Regions from separate parts of the Arthrobacter sp. 10L430 genome, predicted to be linked through region 3. Evidence: riboswitches for the same ligand, from Rfam matches in the RefSeq annotation. Region 3 holds a riboswitch; each other region holds the start of a gene.
What was found. Region 3 has a riboswitch for S-adenosylmethionine ahead of AC1DDG_RS01245 (aminotransferase class V-fold PLP-dependent enzyme). Riboswitches for the same ligand answer to the same signal wherever they lie in the genome.
Positions count from the first base shown of each region.

Region 1 (5,096 bases), on a different contig from region 3:
AGTGGCGGGTGCAGTACGAGGCCTACATCACCTACCAGCAGTAGGCTTCAGGGCTGCAAGCTCACTCAGATCTGCTTGAGCGCCTGCTCCAGGTCCGCGATCAGGTCTTCCGGATCCTCCAGGCCCACCGACAGCCGCACCACGCCGTCGCTGAGCCCGATGGCTGCTCGGCCTTCCGGGCCCATGGCGCGGTGCGTCGTGGTGGCCGGGTGGGTGATGAGGGACTTGGCGTCGCCCAGGTTGTTGGAGATGTCGATGATCTTCAGCGCGTCCAGCAGCGCGAAGGCGGCTTCCTTGCCGGACCGGCCGCCCGACGTCGCGAGTTCCAGTGTGAGCACGGTGCCGCCGGCCTTCATCTGCTTTGCGGCCAGCTCGTACTGCGGGTGGGACTTCAGCAGCGGGTACTTGACCCAGCTGACGGCGGGCTGTTCTTCAAGCCATTCGGCCAGGCGCAGCGCGGTGGCCGAGGAGTGGTTTACGCGCAGCGCCATGGTCTCCAGGCCCTTCGTGAGCACCCAGGCGTTGAACGCGGAGAGTGCGGGCCCGGTGTGGCGCATGAGCTGTTTGACCGGCCCGTCGATAAATTCCTTGGTGCCGAGGATGGCGCCGCCCAGCACGCGGCCCTGGCCGTCGATGTGCTTGGTGCCGGAGTAGACGATCACGTCCGCGCCGAGGTCGCCGCAGCGCTGCAGCAGGGGTGTGGCAAAGACGTTGTCGACCACGACGGTGGCGCCGGCCGCATGGGCCAGTCCGCTGACGGCGGCGATGTCCACGATCTCCTGCATCGGGTTGGACGGCGACTCGAAGAAGACCGCGGCGGTGGGCTCCGAAAGGGCAGCGCGCCACTGCTCCAGGTCCGGTCCGTCCACGAAGACCGTCTCCACGCCCCAGCGCGGCAGGATTTCGTTCAGGATCACAAAGCAGGAGCCGAACAGCGAGCGGGCGGCCACCACACGGTCCCCGGCACCCAGCAGGGCACCCAGGGCGGTGAATACCGCCGACATGCCGGACGCCGTCGCAAAGCACGCCTCGGTGCCCTCGAGCAGGCGGAGGCGTTCCTGGAAGGTGGCCACGGACGGGTTGCCGTAGCGGGAGTAGACGAAGCGTTCGTCCTCGCCGGTGAAGGCCCGCTCGGCCGCGGCAGCGGACTCGTACACGAAGCCCGAGGTCAGGAAAATGGGTTCGGTGGTTTCCTGGAAGTTGGTGCGGTCCAGCCCGCCGCGGACGGCCTGGGTTTCTGGGCTCCAGCCGGCGGCATCTTGATTGAAGGTCACTTAGTTCTTTCCCAGGTTCGTTGGGAGGCCGCGGTTCTTCCAGCCGTTGACGGTGCGCTCGCCGTAACGGTCCGGTTCGCCTTCAAAGCCTTCGAGGACGTTATACGAGGTGAAGCCCGCCTGGGTCGCTGCGACGGCGGCCGCGATGGAGCGCTGGCCGGACCGGCAGAGGAAAACGAGCTCCGTGGAGGTGTCCGCCGGAGCCTGCTGCTTCAGCTGCTCGATGAATGCAGGGTTGGGGATGCCGCCCGGGAAGGTCCACTGGATGAACAGCGGGTCATTCCGCTGATCGTTTGCGGTTGCGGTTTCCGGGATCCCGATGTGGGCCCATTCGCCCTCGGTGCGGACGTCCACCAGGATGGCGCCGTCTTCGAGTTTGGCCCATGCCTCCTGCGGCGTGAGGTCTCCCGCGTAGCTCATGCGTGGCCCTCGAACGCTTCGGCGTTGAGGTCATCGTCCGAGTCCAGCCGGTCCACGGCGGTGGCCACCGCTGCGTCGGCCGTGGCGATGGCGGCGGGCAGGATCACGGCCTGCGCCACGATCACGTCCCTGCCGTTGAAGGCGGCTGCGGGGCTGCCGTGCAGCACATACCCCTCCGCCAGGGCAGCGGAGATGCGTTCACAGAAGTCGCGGTTGTCCGGTCCCGTGATCAGGCGGTAGGACAGCTTTTTCTCAGGTTTATCCTGCTGGGACGGCAGGGTGTCGCCGGCGGGGGCGTCCGACATGACGGATCTCCTTCTCTCACGCTTGCAGCTCGAAGTGGTCGATATGCCGAGTATTCACCTGAGGCACCCCGCCGCGAAAGGGAGGGTTGCCGACCGGCCAGTCAGGGCTTGGCGCCGGTTCTCATTACTCCCCAAAAACGTAACACCGACGACGGCGGCTGGCACCGCCGCCGTCGTCATGTTCCGTAACGCTCGACGCCGGTTGCTTCGGTTACAAAGCCGCTGGCCGGGGGGATAATGACGGGAGATGAACCACCGTAACGCCGGATGAAACCAGGCAACAGTGAATGCGTCGAACGCCAATACAGTCAGTCCCATGCTGCATTTTGGATGGTTTGTGGGCCACGGCTTCGGGGTGCAGGGCTGGGGGACGCCGGGCTACGGCATCGGCTACGACTGGAAGAAGCCCTCGCTGTACCAGCATGCCGTGCGGGAGTTCGAGCGGGCGGGCCTGGACCTGTTCATCATCGAGGACTCCCTCACCGTCCCGGACACCTATGGCGGCAGCGCGGAGGTGAGCCTGGCGCAGGCATCGTTCGCGCCGAAGCACGATCCGCTGGCCCTCGTCCCGTACCTGCTGTCCGCCACCGAGCACCTGGGGATCGTGCCGACCGTCAGTGCCTCGTTCTATCCGCCGTTCACCGCGGCCCGGCTGCTGGCCACGCTCCAGCACTTCTCCAACGGGCAGCTGGGCTGGAACGTGGTGACGTCCGGCAGCGACCTCGCCGCCCAGAACTACGGCCTGGACCAGCAGATCGAGCACGACCTCCGCTACGAGAAGGCCGAGGAGTTCGTGGACGTGGTCCGGAAGCTTTGGCGGAGCTGGGACGGGGACGCCATCGTGGAGGACGCCCAGGGCGGCGTCTTCGCTGACCACACCAAGGTCCGGCCCATCCACCACGCCGGCGAGTTCTTCAAGGTCCGGGGTCCGCTGAACACGGCACCCCTGCCGGAGGAGCCCGTGCTGGTGCAGGCCGGGGCTTCCCCGCGCGGCAAGGCGTTCGCCGGTGGCAATGCCGACGTCGCCATTGCGCTGGCCCGCGGAGCCGACGGCATGAAGGCCTACCGCGACTCCATCCGCTCCGAGGCGGCCGCCGCCGGCCGGAACCCGGACGACGTCAAGGTGCTGTTCGTGCTCAAACCCACTGTGGTGGGCTCCAAAGCAGAGGCGGAGGACTTGCGTGCCGCGCGGAAGGAACTCACGCAGCGGGACATCGACAGCCAGCTCAACTCGATCTCATACCTGTCCGTCATCGACTTCAAACAGTTCGACCTGGACGAGCCCTTGCCGGACCTCACTACCAACAGCAACCAGGGAACGCTGGAGCACTTCTCCAAGGCTGCCCCGCCGGGCTCGACCCTCCGTGAAGTCCTGCAGGCCCGGAGCGGCGGCGCGGGGGACAGCATCGTCGGCACAGCCGAGGAAATCGCGGACCACCTTGAGGAAACGGGCGCCGCGGTGGGCGGGGACGGCTTCCTCTTCTCCGGCTTCGTTGATCCGGCCACTGTCCACGGGGTGCTGGACAAACTCGCGCCGGTGCTCCGGCGCCGGGGACTGCTGCGGACGAGCTACGGCGACGGCGGGTTCCGCCGGAACCTGCTGGATTTTTAGTGCCATGGCCGGCGTCAGAGCGTCCGGGGGCCTTTTGCCGGGAGTCCGGAGGGGCAGCTTCCTGATCGGAACGGCGCACCTCCGCGCCGCCGACGTCGCGCAGGCCGCCGCCGATCCGTCAGTGGAAGTCGTCCTGAGCGCGGAAGCAACGGAGCTCATGGGGCTGTCCCGCGACGTGGTCCAGGCTGCCATCGATTCCGGCCACAGGGTCTATGGGCTCAATACGCTGCTGGGATCGGGCCGGGATACGGCTGTGGAGGAGGAGTCCATCCTTGCCTACCAGGTTCAGGTGGTCCGCTACCACCACAGCGGCGTGGGGGCGCTGCTCGCGCCGGATGAAGTGCGCGCCGTCATGCTGGCGAGGCTCATCGGTTTCACCCGCGGCGGCTCGGGCGTCCGCCCCGAAACAGCCAGATTCTATGCCGAACTGCTCAACCGGGGAGTGGTTCCTGCCGTTCCGCGCGACGGTTCCGTGGGCTCCTCTGACCTGACGCAGCTGGCCGCGGTGGCCGCCGTCGCCATCGGCGAGGGGCAGGCGCTGGCCCCCGACGGCAGCCTGGTGGCCGGTGCCGCGGCGCTCGCCGAGGCCGGCCTTGAGCCGCTGGTCCTGGCCCCCGGCGAGGCACTGGCGCTGGTCAGCGCCAACTCCTACTCAATCGGCGCCGGCGCGCTCGAGCTCGGCCGGCTCCTGCGGTTTGCCGACCTCGCGGATACCGCGCTCGCCCTGTCGCTGGAGGCAACCGCAAGGTACGACGGCGGCGGGAACCTCAGCCCGTTTTCGCCGGCCGTGCAGTCGGCCAAGGCGGTGGACGGCCAAAGAATCTCGGCCGCCAATGTCCGGCGGCTGGTGCGCGGCGGCTGGCTGGAGGACCCACGGCGTGAAGCCTCGGTGCAGGATGCCCTGTCCTTCCGTGCCGCGCCGCAGACGCACGGAGCCTTCCGCGCCCAGGTCACCGCCCTTGCCGATGCGCTCGAGGTGGAGCTCAACGGCCGGGGCGACAACCCGCTGACGGATGTGGTCGCCGGCCGGATGGTTTCCGGCGGGAACTTCCAGCCGATGCAGCTGGCGCTGGCCTTCGAAGCCCTGCGCCTGGGACTGGCGCACGTGGGCATCAGCAGTGAACGGCGGATCGCCAAGCTCTACCCGCCGCAGCGGCTCATCCGGCAGCTGAACCTGGCGGCGGCCCGCAGCGGCACGGCCTTGGCGTCCGAGGAACTGCCTGGCCTGCTCTGGTATTCGGCCGCGGGGATGGCGGCCGAACTGAAGTTCCTCGCGGCGCCTGCAACACTGGGCGCCCCCACGCTGTCCGCCGATGTGGAGGACCACTCGACGCTGGCCCCGCTGGCGCTCCAGCAGCTGGAGCGCTCGGTGGAGGCCGCCGGCAGACTCCTCACGATCGAGGCGCTGACGGCCGCCTATCTGCTGGCGGAAGCGCAGTCGGCGCACACCCGCGGGAGCGAGTCCGCGGATGAGGTGCGGCCGCT
Region 1 is NZ_JBFTJD010000011.1:134,044-139,139, reverse strand. Features, by position in the region: gene AC1DDG_RS12130 (hypothetical protein) at 1-44, shown strand, start outside; gene AC1DDG_RS12125 (O-succinylhomoserine sulfhydrylase) at 66-1,274, opposite strand; gene AC1DDG_RS12120 (rhodanese-like domain-containing protein) at 1,275-1,694, opposite strand; gene AC1DDG_RS12115 (DUF1737 domain-containing protein) at 1,691-1,999, opposite strand; SAM riboswitch class IV at 2,013-2,128, opposite strand; gene AC1DDG_RS12110 (NtaA/DmoA family FMN-dependent monooxygenase) at 2,316-3,611, shown strand; gene AC1DDG_RS12105 (aromatic amino acid ammonia-lyase) at 3,616-5,096, shown strand, end outside.
Region 1: another riboswitch for S-adenosylmethionine. It lies ahead of AC1DDG_RS12115 (DUF1737 domain-containing protein); the one in region 3 lies ahead of AC1DDG_RS01245 (aminotransferase class V-fold PLP-dependent enzyme).

Region 2 (5,096 bases), on a different contig from region 3:
CCACGAGCAGCAGGAGCAGGATCCGGGCAGTGTCGGTCTGGACCACGACCTTCAGGTAGGTGATGGAGAACGTAACGACGAGGTAGTAGAGGATGTTCTCCGCGAACCGCAGGCCCATGGCGGTGAAGACGCCGCGCGGGTAGCGCTTGAACACTTCGGCTACGCCGTAGCCCTTCTTCTCGACCGTGACTTCCTTGCGGGCCTCCAGGAAGATGGGTGCGTCCTGGACCTTGGTGCGGATGTAGTAGCCGATGATGACGATCACCGCGGAGAGCCAGAACGCAACGCGCCAGCCCCAGCCGAGGAAGTCCGCGGACGACAGCGTGGAGGACAGGGTGAAGAGGACGCCGGTGGCCAGCAGGTTGCCCATCGGAACGGCGGACTGCGGCCAGCTGGCCCAGAACCCGCGCGACTTGTTCGGGCTGTGCTCTGCCACGAGGAGCACTGCGCCGCCCCATTCGCCGCCGACGGCGAAGCCCTGGACGAAGCGCAGGAACACCAGCAGGGCCGGTGCCCAGTAGCCGATCTGCGCAAAGCTGGGCAGGCAGCCCATCGCAAACGTGGAAATGCCCACGAGAATGATGCTCAGCTGGAGCAGCTGCTTCCGGCCGAACTTGTCCCCGAAGTGGCCGAAGACGATGCCGCCGATAGGCCGGGCAACGAAGCCGACCGCGTACGTGACGAATGCGGCGATGATCCCGTCCAGCTCCGTCCCCGAATTGGGGAAGAACATCTTGCCGAACACCAGGGTGGCTGCGGAGGCATAGAGGAAGAACTCATACCACTCGACTACTGTGCCGGCCATGGAGGCCGTAACGACTTTCTTTAGGCCTGATGCCTTGACATCGGGTTCCTCTACGCGCCTTGCGGCGGAGTTTTCCGTACTCATTGTGAACTCCTTCGGCGTCTCCCTCGACGCCACTGGGACCTGACTTTGGCGGACGTGTGTGATGTGCACCACGAATCACCGGTTCCAACGAGTATGGTCTGCCATTGCTGCAAGCTCAACGACAAAAAGTGCAGAACGCATCTGCATAAATGCACATTCGGGAGATGCTGGCGCCAGGGTGTCCAGCTTGGGTGCAGCGTCCGCTCAGCGTCGGCTCAGGCGAAGATTCAAGCAAGATTCAGGCGAAAAAGACTCCCCGGAGCTGCGCGTCCAGCTGCCCAATCTCGGTGAGGAAGCCATCATGGCCGATCGGCGCCTCGATCACATGGACGTCCACGTCCCCCGGCAGTGCGTCTGCTAGCTCCCGGGACTGCGAGGGGAAGTAAAGCCGGTCTGTGCTTACGGCCGCAATAAAGAAGTCGGCGGTGGTCCGCGCCAGAGTCTCCTTCAGCGATCCGCGCCCGCGGCAGATGTCGTGGCTCATCAGCGCTTCGGTGATTGCAATGTAACTGTTGGCGTCGAAGCGCCCCACGAGCTTGCTCCCCTGGTGGTCCAGGTAGCTTTCCACCTGGTACCGGCCGCGGGCAGCAAGGGCATCCGCCTGCAACGGCGCCTCGCTGGCCTGGGCGTTCCGGCCAAACCGGAAATCCAGCTCCTGCGCGGACCGGTAGGTGATGTGCGCAATCCGCCGTGCCAGCGCCAGTCCGGCCTCGGGCACCGGGCCGGCGTAGTAGTCGCCGCCGTTGAAGTGAGGATCCTGCCGAATCGCCAGCGTCTGTGCCTGCGCGAAGGCGATCTGTTCGGCCGTGCTGCTGGCGCCGATGGAAATAACGCCGCAGCGCCGCACCCGCTCCGGGTAGGTGACGGCCCACTCCAGCGCCCGGGCTCCGCCCATGGAGCCGCCAAGGACGGCGTACCAGCTGCTGATGCCCAGCTGGTCCGCAAGCCGCGCTTCGGCCGCGGTGGTGTCGCGGAGCGTGACCAGCGGGAAGCGTGAACCCCACGGCCTGCCGTCCGGAGCAGCCGACGACGGCCCCGTGGATCCGTAGCAGCCGCCGACGATGTTGATGGAGACGACGAAAAACCTGTCCGTATCCGCCGGGGCGCCGGGACCGGCCAGCTGCTCCCACCAGCCTTCTTCGTCATCCGTGCCGCGGGTAACGTGCGTGCTGCCCGTCAGGGCGTGCTCCACGAGAATGGCGTTCGAGCAGTCCTCGTTGAGCGTCCCCCAGGTTTCATAGGCGAGGGTAACGTCGGGCAGGAATCCGCCGGCCTCAAGCTCAAGGTTGCCGATGCTGACGTACTGGACTGTCCCATCCTTAACTGCCGTGCCGTCCGTAACCGCGGTGCCAACGGGAACCGCAGCGCCATCCGTAACTTCGACATTCGGAACTTCTGTGCGGGTGACGGAAATCGTCATAGGTAAACCTCTTCTACGCGCTTGCCCGCCGCCAGCTGACCGGCGGGCCAGGTCTTCACCCGGGGCACCCCACCGCGGAAGGAGGGTTGCCGGCCAGCAAGCCGGGGCTGTTGCTGGCACTCATGACCTAGGGCAAGTTTACGAAAGAGGGCGCCGCCCACGCGAAGATTGTGACGGCTGTGTGACTCCCGGCAACACCATCGGGAGCCAAAGCCGTTCAAAGCTTGCGACGAAACTTCCGCACAGCCCGGACGTCCCATGAGGGTTAGGCTGCCCTTAGCTGAGAGCCGCGTCACAAGATGCCAAGATGAGGGCATGCGCATGGATCACGTCTCTTACGCCTGTGAACACGATGGCCTGGCTGCCACCACCGAACGTATTTCGTCCGCCCTCGGCGTCGAAGCCGTGAAGGGTGGAGTGCACCCCCGTTTCGGAACCCGAAACATGATTATCCCGCTCGCCGGGCACAAGTACCTTGAGGTCGTGGAGGTCTTGGACCACCCGGCGTCGGATAAAGCTCCGTTCGGGCAGGCCGTGCGCGCACGGTCCGCTGCCGGTGGCGGCTGGATGGGATGGTGCGTCGAAGTGGACGACCTCGCCCCGTTTGAGGACCGTCTGGGACGTTCCGCCGTCAACGGCAACCGCAAGTTCCCGGACGGCCGTGAACTCGTGTGGAAGCAGATCGGAATCCTGGGCCTCATTGCAGACCCGCAGGTTCCGTACATGCTCAAGTGGGAAGGCGATCCGGGGCTTCACCCGTCCAACGCCTATGACAGCAACGTCAAGATGTCCAGTCTCACCATCGCAGGCTCCGCCGAGCGCGTTACCGAATGGCTCGGCGAACCTGTAGAGCGGCCCCTCGAGGACGTCGCCGTGAACTGGGTGGCTCCGCACGGAACCCCGGGCATCCTGTCCGTCACGTTTGAAACTGCAGCGGGCGCCGTCACAATCTGACGCAGCGCTGCCAACAAGCTTCGGCCGCCATCAGCGGGTGCCAACGACGTCACCCACCGATGGCGGCCGAATTACTTTAACGCCTGATTACCCAATGCCTAGCCCAGCCCGACGGCCTTTCCGAACAGGCTGAAGCCGACGAACGCCACAATGTCCAGCAGTGCATGGGCTATGACCAGGGGCATCACCCGTCGGGTTTTGGTGTAGACCCAGGCGAACACCACGCCCATGATGGCGTTGCCAATGAAGGGCCCGAACCCTTGATACAGGTGGTAGCTGCCGCGGAGCATGGAACTGGCAAAGATTGACAGCGGCATGGACCAGCCGAACTTCCCGAACCGGTCCAGGAGGTAGCCCACCACGATGACTTCCTCGACGACCGCGTGCCGCGCCGCGGAGAGAATCAGCACGGGAACCGTCCACCAGTACGCGTTCAGGGCACTGGGGATGATCGCCGTCGTGATGCCCAGCGCCCGCCCCGCCGCATAGAGGCCCAGTGATGGTATGCCGATCAAAGCGGCCAGCCCCACGCCCTGCAGCAGGTCCCTTCCGGGGCGGGCGAAATTGAAACCCAGCTTCTGGAATGCAGAGCCACCCACGTAGCCCGTTCCTGCCTTCGTCTGGCGGTGCTCCGTCAGGAAGTAGATCACCAGCAAGAGGGGCACCAGCGCGAAGATGATGTCCAGGAGTTGGTACGTCAGATCGAAATATTCCCGTGTACTTTGCGAGCGGTTCAGCGTGGATGTGCCCTGCGCCAGCGGCGCCCGGGTCATCTTGTCCAGGAGTTGCACCACGGAGTACACGGCGGACTGCCCCAACGACAGTCCCAGGACTATCCAGACTTCGATCCGCAGGCGACGGCGGGAAGGAACCAACATGTTCCTATCTTGCCTGCAGTTGCTGGTACTTTCCTGTTTGGCTTCCGGACACTGTAGTACTTCAGGAACCTGTCTCCTCCGCGGCGGCCCCTATGCTGGGGAAGTATGAGTGCGCCCGGGAAAATCATCATGATCCGGCACGGCCAGTCCGCCGCCAATGCCGACACCTCCATTTACAACAGGGTGCCCGACTACCGGATTCCGCTGACTCCCCTGGGTATTGAGCAGGCCAAGGCTGCCGGTGAGCGCATCCGGCGCGAGCTGGACGGCCAAGAGGTGTCCGTCTACGTCTCGCCCTACCTGCGCGCCTACCAGACACTCGAAGCGCTCAACCTTGGCTCCCTCACGGAACGGGTCGTCGAGGAGCCGCGGCTCCGTGAGCAGGACTGGGCGAATTTCCAAATAGCCGGCGAAATCGAGGACCAGAAAGAACTGCGCAACGCCTACGGGCATTTCTTCTACCGCTTCCGGGAGGGCGAGTCCGGGTCGGACGTCTACGACCGCATTTCGTCATTCATGGAGACTCTTTACCGCCACTGGGCCAAGCCGGACTACTCCGCCAATACCCTCCTTGTCACGCACGGCCTCACCATGCGCCTGTTCTGCATGCGCTGGTTCCACTGGTCCGTAGAATACTTCGAGTCGCTGAACAACCCGGACAACGCTGAGATCCGCATGCTGATGCGCACCGAGGACGGCAAGTACGAACTCGACCAGCCGTTCACGCAATGGGTGCAGCGCCGCGTGGACGAGACAGTGCTCGACGCACCTCCCGTGTTCTTCTAGGGCCTGCGCGGTTCTCCCTGGGCCGGAGCGTCCTTAGGACTTGCGTGTGCGGGGCGTTTCCGGCGCCACAATGACGTCCGTGCCGATGGCTTCAAAGGCGGCTTTGTCCTGGGCCGAGATACCCGAATCGGTAATCAGCCGCGTGAACGCGTACCCGTCCATAGTGGCG
Region 2 is NZ_JBFTJD010000002.1:186,749-191,844, forward strand. Features, by position in the region: gene AC1DDG_RS03110 (MFS transporter) at 1-889, opposite strand, end outside; gene metX (homoserine O-acetyltransferase MetX) at 1,128-2,309, opposite strand; SAM riboswitch class IV at 2,322-2,437, opposite strand; gene AC1DDG_RS03120 (VOC family protein) at 2,625-3,263, shown strand; gene AC1DDG_RS03125 (CPBP family intramembrane glutamic endopeptidase) at 3,362-4,141, opposite strand; gene AC1DDG_RS03130 (histidine phosphatase family protein) at 4,247-4,927, shown strand; gene AC1DDG_RS03135 (DeoR/GlpR family DNA-binding transcription regulator) at 4,961-5,096, opposite strand, start outside.
Region 2: another riboswitch for S-adenosylmethionine. It lies ahead of metX (homoserine O-acetyltransferase MetX); the one in region 3 lies ahead of AC1DDG_RS01245 (aminotransferase class V-fold PLP-dependent enzyme).

Region 3 (5,096 bases):
GTCTCGATGAGCCTGTGCCGCCGGACCATGGAAAGGGCCAGGCGCATGCCCTCCTGGGTCAGGGTGATGGCGCTGTAGGGCTTGTGAAGGACCAGGCCCTGGTCCTTCAGTTTGCGCACCATCTCGGACACCGAGGAATTGGCTACGCCAAGGCGCTGGGCCAGCTGCGTCGACGTAATGGGTTTGTCCTGCCACTCCGTGAAAGAGTAGATGACCTTGACGTAGTCCTCGATCGAGGAGGATGGCGTGCTGGTCTTCACAGATCCAAGCCTACCCGTTGCGGATGCGGCATCACGCCCTGACGGCCCGCCATGTCTGGGTGAGGTAGGGGAGGCTCAACAGTTCGCCGCGGGCGTGACCCAGATGGTCGTGGAGGTACCAGTCGAGGTTTCCGGTGACCTTGGCGCGGGTGGCCCCGTTGGCGGCGAGATAGTAGCTGCGCGACTTGGTCAGCTCGAGGATGTCGGCCGTGGTGACCGGGTCCTCCCACCGGGTCAGGTGGCTTTCCAGGCCCGTGAATTCGGGGCCTATGGGCGGACGGAAGTCCGGCTTGTGGACATCACCGGCGTGCATGATGCGCGAGAGTCTATGGACCCATGGCACCGACGTATCCAGCTGGTTCCAGATCAGGCCGAGCACTCCGTCAGGTCTCAGTATCCGGGCGATTTCACTGCTGGCCCGCAGCGGCTCGCACCAGTGCCATGCCTGTGCCACCGTCACGACGTCGAAGGCCGAGCCGGGCAGTCCCGTTTCCTCAGCGGTGCCCTCACCCGCCGCCACAGCCGGATAGGCAACGCGGAGCTGATCAAGCATGTCCGGCGAGGGATCCACGGCGCTGACCGCCAGGCCGCGTTCCACGAGCAAGGCGGTGAACTTGCCGGTACCGGCGCCTATGTCAGCAGCTGTCCGGGCGCCGGCAGGAATGATCCAGTCCGCGGACTCGGCAGGGTAGCCGGGACGGACGCGGTGGTAGTGTTCGCCGCCGTCCTGGAAACTCTGCCCGAGTTCCTGACGCCGCCACTGGTCGAGTTTGGGGCCACCGCGTGCCACGCGCCGTCTCCTTAGGGCAGGCTGAAAATTTACCCTTCGAATTTACCGCATGGAGCGCCCTGGCGGAGTGCCGGGATCAGTCCAGCGCGCAGGGGGCCGCGCCGGCGGTGCCGGGCGTGTTGGGTGCCCAGTCCGGGTAGCTGCGGGTGTCGTTGGCCGGAACCCAGCGTCCCGAGTCCACCACATAGTCCCAGCCAAGGCCGGTGCGGCGCAGTTCCTCGATGCCGGCGAGGAGCCGCTGGGCGTCCTCGAGCCGCGAACCTACGCCAAAGCTGGCGCGCAGGGAGCCGGACGGAAGTCCCAGGCGCTTGAGCAGCGGGTGGGCGCAGAAGCGGCCGTCGCGGAGTCCGACGCCGTGTTCGGCGGAAAGGTAGGCCGCCACCAGGCCGGCGTCGTAGCCTTCCACGGAGAAGTTCACTACGCCGATCGTGTCGTTGTCCGCGTCGGTGTCCGAGAAGATCTGGTGCACGGTGACGCCTTCGATCCTCCGCAGCCCCTCGACGAGGAAGGACCGGATGGCCGCCTCGTGGGCGTGCCAGCGCTCCTGGTCCAGGGCAGCGACCACCTGCGTTGCGCGGGCCAGGGTGGCAGCGCCCAGGACGTTGGGCGAACCGCCTTCATGCCGGGCGGGGCCGGTGGTCCAGCTGACGCCGTCGAGCCGGGCTTCACTGACAGCGCCCCCGCCCGCAAGGTGCGGCGTGCCGGCGTCGAGCCAGTCAGGGCGTCCCACCAGGACGCCGGAACCGAACGGCGCGTAGAGCTTGTGGCCGGAAAAGGCGAGATAGTCGACGTCGTCCGCGGCGATGTTGATGCGGCGGTGCGGAGCGAGCTGTGCCGCGTCCACAACGATCCGGGCGCCGAACTCGTGCGCCAGCGCGGCGAGGCGGCGGATCGGCAGGATTTCGCCGGTGACGTTGGAGGCGCCGGTCACGGCGAGGAGGCTGACGTCGCCGTGCTCCAGTTCAGCCCGGAGGCTGGCGATGGTGGCCTCGAGGGTGGCGGATGCCACCACGCTGCGGTGCGGCACGCCCTGCCAGGGCAACAGGTTGGCGTGGTGCTCGATGTCGAGGTACAGGACTTCCCCCGTGTGGTGGTGGTCCTCCACCGGGAGGCAGCCTGCCAGCAGGTTGAGGGAGTCCGTGGTGTTGCGCGTGAAGATTACGGAGTCATCCGGGCGGCCGCCGACAAAGTCGCGGACGATGTTCCGGGCGTTCTCATAGACCGACGTGCTGATCTGCGATGCGTAACCCGCGCCGCGGTGCACGCTGGCGTAGAACGGCAGGATCTCGTTGAGGTAAGCCGACACCACGGACAGCGCAGGTGCCGACGCGCCGTAATCGAGGTTGGCGTAACGCACGTGGCCGCCCTGGATCAGCGGAGCCTGGATCTCGGCGCCGGTAACTGCGGCCAGCGGCCGTCCGGCAGCGGCAATGCGATCGTCGAGCAGGCCGGCGCCGGTGTTGGAGGAGAACGTTGCAGTAGTCATGGGACCTCGCTGTGAAAGGACCCCTTTGTGACGGGGATCCGCGCTTGCCGGGTCCGTTCCGGACCGGCCTGGTCGTCACCCGGGGCACCCCACCGCGAATGGAGGGTTGCCGGCCAGCAAACCGGGGTTTCGCGCTGGCACTCGTGACCTGTAAAGAGCGTAGGACATCCCGGCGGGCGATGGAAAAGGCCAACGTGAATGTTAAGCGGTTTGTTACAGCCCCGCTTCATCTGGCCGGAATGCCGAAGATACGCCGGCGGACGCCCTCCTGAGGGGACGCCCGCCGTCGAAAATTCTTCGAAAGTTTGCTGGACCGAACTACAGCAGGTCGTCCAGCTGCGGGTTGAGCCGCTTGAGGACCTCCGAATGAAGGATGGAGTTTGTGGCCAGTGCGTTGCCACCGAACGGGCCGTCGGTTCCCTCAAGCGAGGTGAAGCGGCCGCCGGCTTCGGTGACGATGGGCACCAGCGCAGCCATGTCATACAGGTTCAGTTCCGGCTCGCAGGCAATGTCCACGGACCCTTCCGCCACCATGCAGTAGGACCAGAAATCCCCGAAGGCGCGGGTACGCCAGACGTCTTCGGTGAGGGCGAGGAACTCGTCCAGGTTCCCGCGTTCTTTCCAGCCGCCGAGGCTCGAGTAGGACAGCGAAGCGTCCGAAAGATTTGAGACATTCGAGACTTTCAGCCGGGTGGCTGCGGCAAGGGAGCGCCCCATGTACGCGCCCGCGCCCTTGGCTGCCCACCAGCGTTTGCCGAGTGCCGGGGCGCTGACGACACCCACCACGGGCTCGCCTTCATCGACGAGCGCAATCAGCGTGGCCCACACCGGCACCCCGCGGACGAAGTTCTTGGTGCCGTCGATGGGGTCAATGATCCAGCGCCGGGAACCGTGGCCCGAACTGCCGAACTCCTCGCCGAGGACGGCATCGCGGGGGCGGGAGCGGGAGAGCTGGCCCCGGATGGACTCCTCGGCGGCTTTGTCGGCATCCGTGACCGGCGTCAGGTCGGGCTTGGTTTCGATCTTAAGGTCCAGCGCCTTGAACCGGCTCATGGTCTGGTCATCCACGGAATCCGCCAGTACATGGGCCAGTCGCAGGTCATCGTTGTAGCTCGAAGCGGGTTGGGTCATGGTTCCAAACTACCGTCAAAGGACCGGCGGGGCGGGGATGTCCGCATGCCGGAGCCGCCGGGGAGACTAGCTGACGCTTCCCAGTTCCTTGGCTTCCTGGGCCTCCATGCGCGGATCGGTGCCCAGCAGGCGGCGCAGGGACGCTAGCCTCGCAGGCCCGGAAGGGCCTGCATGGCCGGCTTCCACCCAGGCATCCACGCCGCAGTTGACGGCGGTTGCATCGTGCTTGCAGCCGCGTTCGCAGGCTTCGGTGCCGGGCTCCAGGTCAGGGAAGGAATGCAGGATTCGGTCCGGGTCCACATGCGCGAGGCCAAACGAGCGGATCCCCGGGGTGTCGATGATCCAGCTCCCGGTGGGCGCGTCCGCGAGCTTGAGCGCGAGGGCCGACGACGACGTGTGCCGGCCGCGTCCCGTCACGGCGTTAACGCCGCCGGTTGCCCGCTCCGCGCCGGTCAGCGCATTCACCATGGTGGACTTGCCGACGCCGGAGTGGCCCAGCATGACAGTCACCTTGCCGTCCAGGTGGGCGCGCAGCTGGGAGACGGCGTCAAGGTCGAGGCGTGCGGACAGGCCATCATCGGAGCGGGCGTCGATGCCCGACGCCGCAGAGTCCGCCGTGCGGCTGATGATGACGGGGAAGTCGAGATGGCGGTAGTTGTCCAGCAGCTCGGTGGGGTCCTTGACGTCTGCCTTCGTCACGAGCAGCAGCGGCTCGATGCCGGCGTCGTAGGCGGCCACCAGCGCGCGGTCGATGAAACCGGTGCGGGGCTCCGGATTGGCGGCGGCCACCACGACGACCAGCTGGTCCGCGTTGGCCACCACAGCGCGTTCAATCGGGTCAGTGTCGTCCGCGCTCCGGCGCAGGAGCGTTTTCCGGGCCTGGATCTTTACGAGCCGGGCGAGCGTGTCCGGAGCACCTGACACGTCACCCACGAGAGATACGAAGTCGCCGGCAACCACGGGGGAGCGGCGGAGCTCGCGGGCACGGGCGGCGATGATCGTCCGCTCGTCGCCGGAGTCCTCACCCACCACTGCCGTGTACCGGCCACGGTCAACGGTGATGATGCGTCCGGTGACGGCATCGTCATGGCTGGGACGGTCTTTGGTGCGCGGACGGGAGCCCTTCTTGTTCGGGCGGATCCGGACGTCGGATTCGTCCCAGGACTCAGTGCTGCGTGCCACCGCTGGTCCCTGCGTCGTTCCCCTGGGTGCGGCCGGTCCGCTGTGTGAGCATGTCCGCCCACAGCTGCGGGAAGTCCGGCATGGTCTTGGCCGTTGTGCCGATGTCCTGGACTTCGACGCCCTTCACGGCCAGTCCGAGGATGGCGCCTGCAGTGGCCATCCGGTGGTCAGCGTAGCTGCGGACCACACCGCCATGAAGCTTTGCGGGCCGGATGATCAGCCCGTCGCCCGTCTCTTCGGCGTCTCC
Region 3 is NZ_JBFTJD010000001.1:279,881-284,976, forward strand. Features, by position in the region: gene AC1DDG_RS01235 (metal-dependent transcriptional regulator) at 1-260, opposite strand, end outside; gene AC1DDG_RS01240 (class I SAM-dependent methyltransferase) at 292-1,050, opposite strand; gene AC1DDG_RS01245 (aminotransferase class V-fold PLP-dependent enzyme) at 1,127-2,536, opposite strand; SAM riboswitch class IV at 2,572-2,685, opposite strand; gene hisN (histidinol-phosphatase) at 2,855-3,667, opposite strand; gene rsgA (ribosome small subunit-dependent GTPase A) at 3,734-4,849, opposite strand; gene aroA (3-phosphoshikimate 1-carboxyvinyltransferase) at 4,833-5,096, opposite strand, start outside.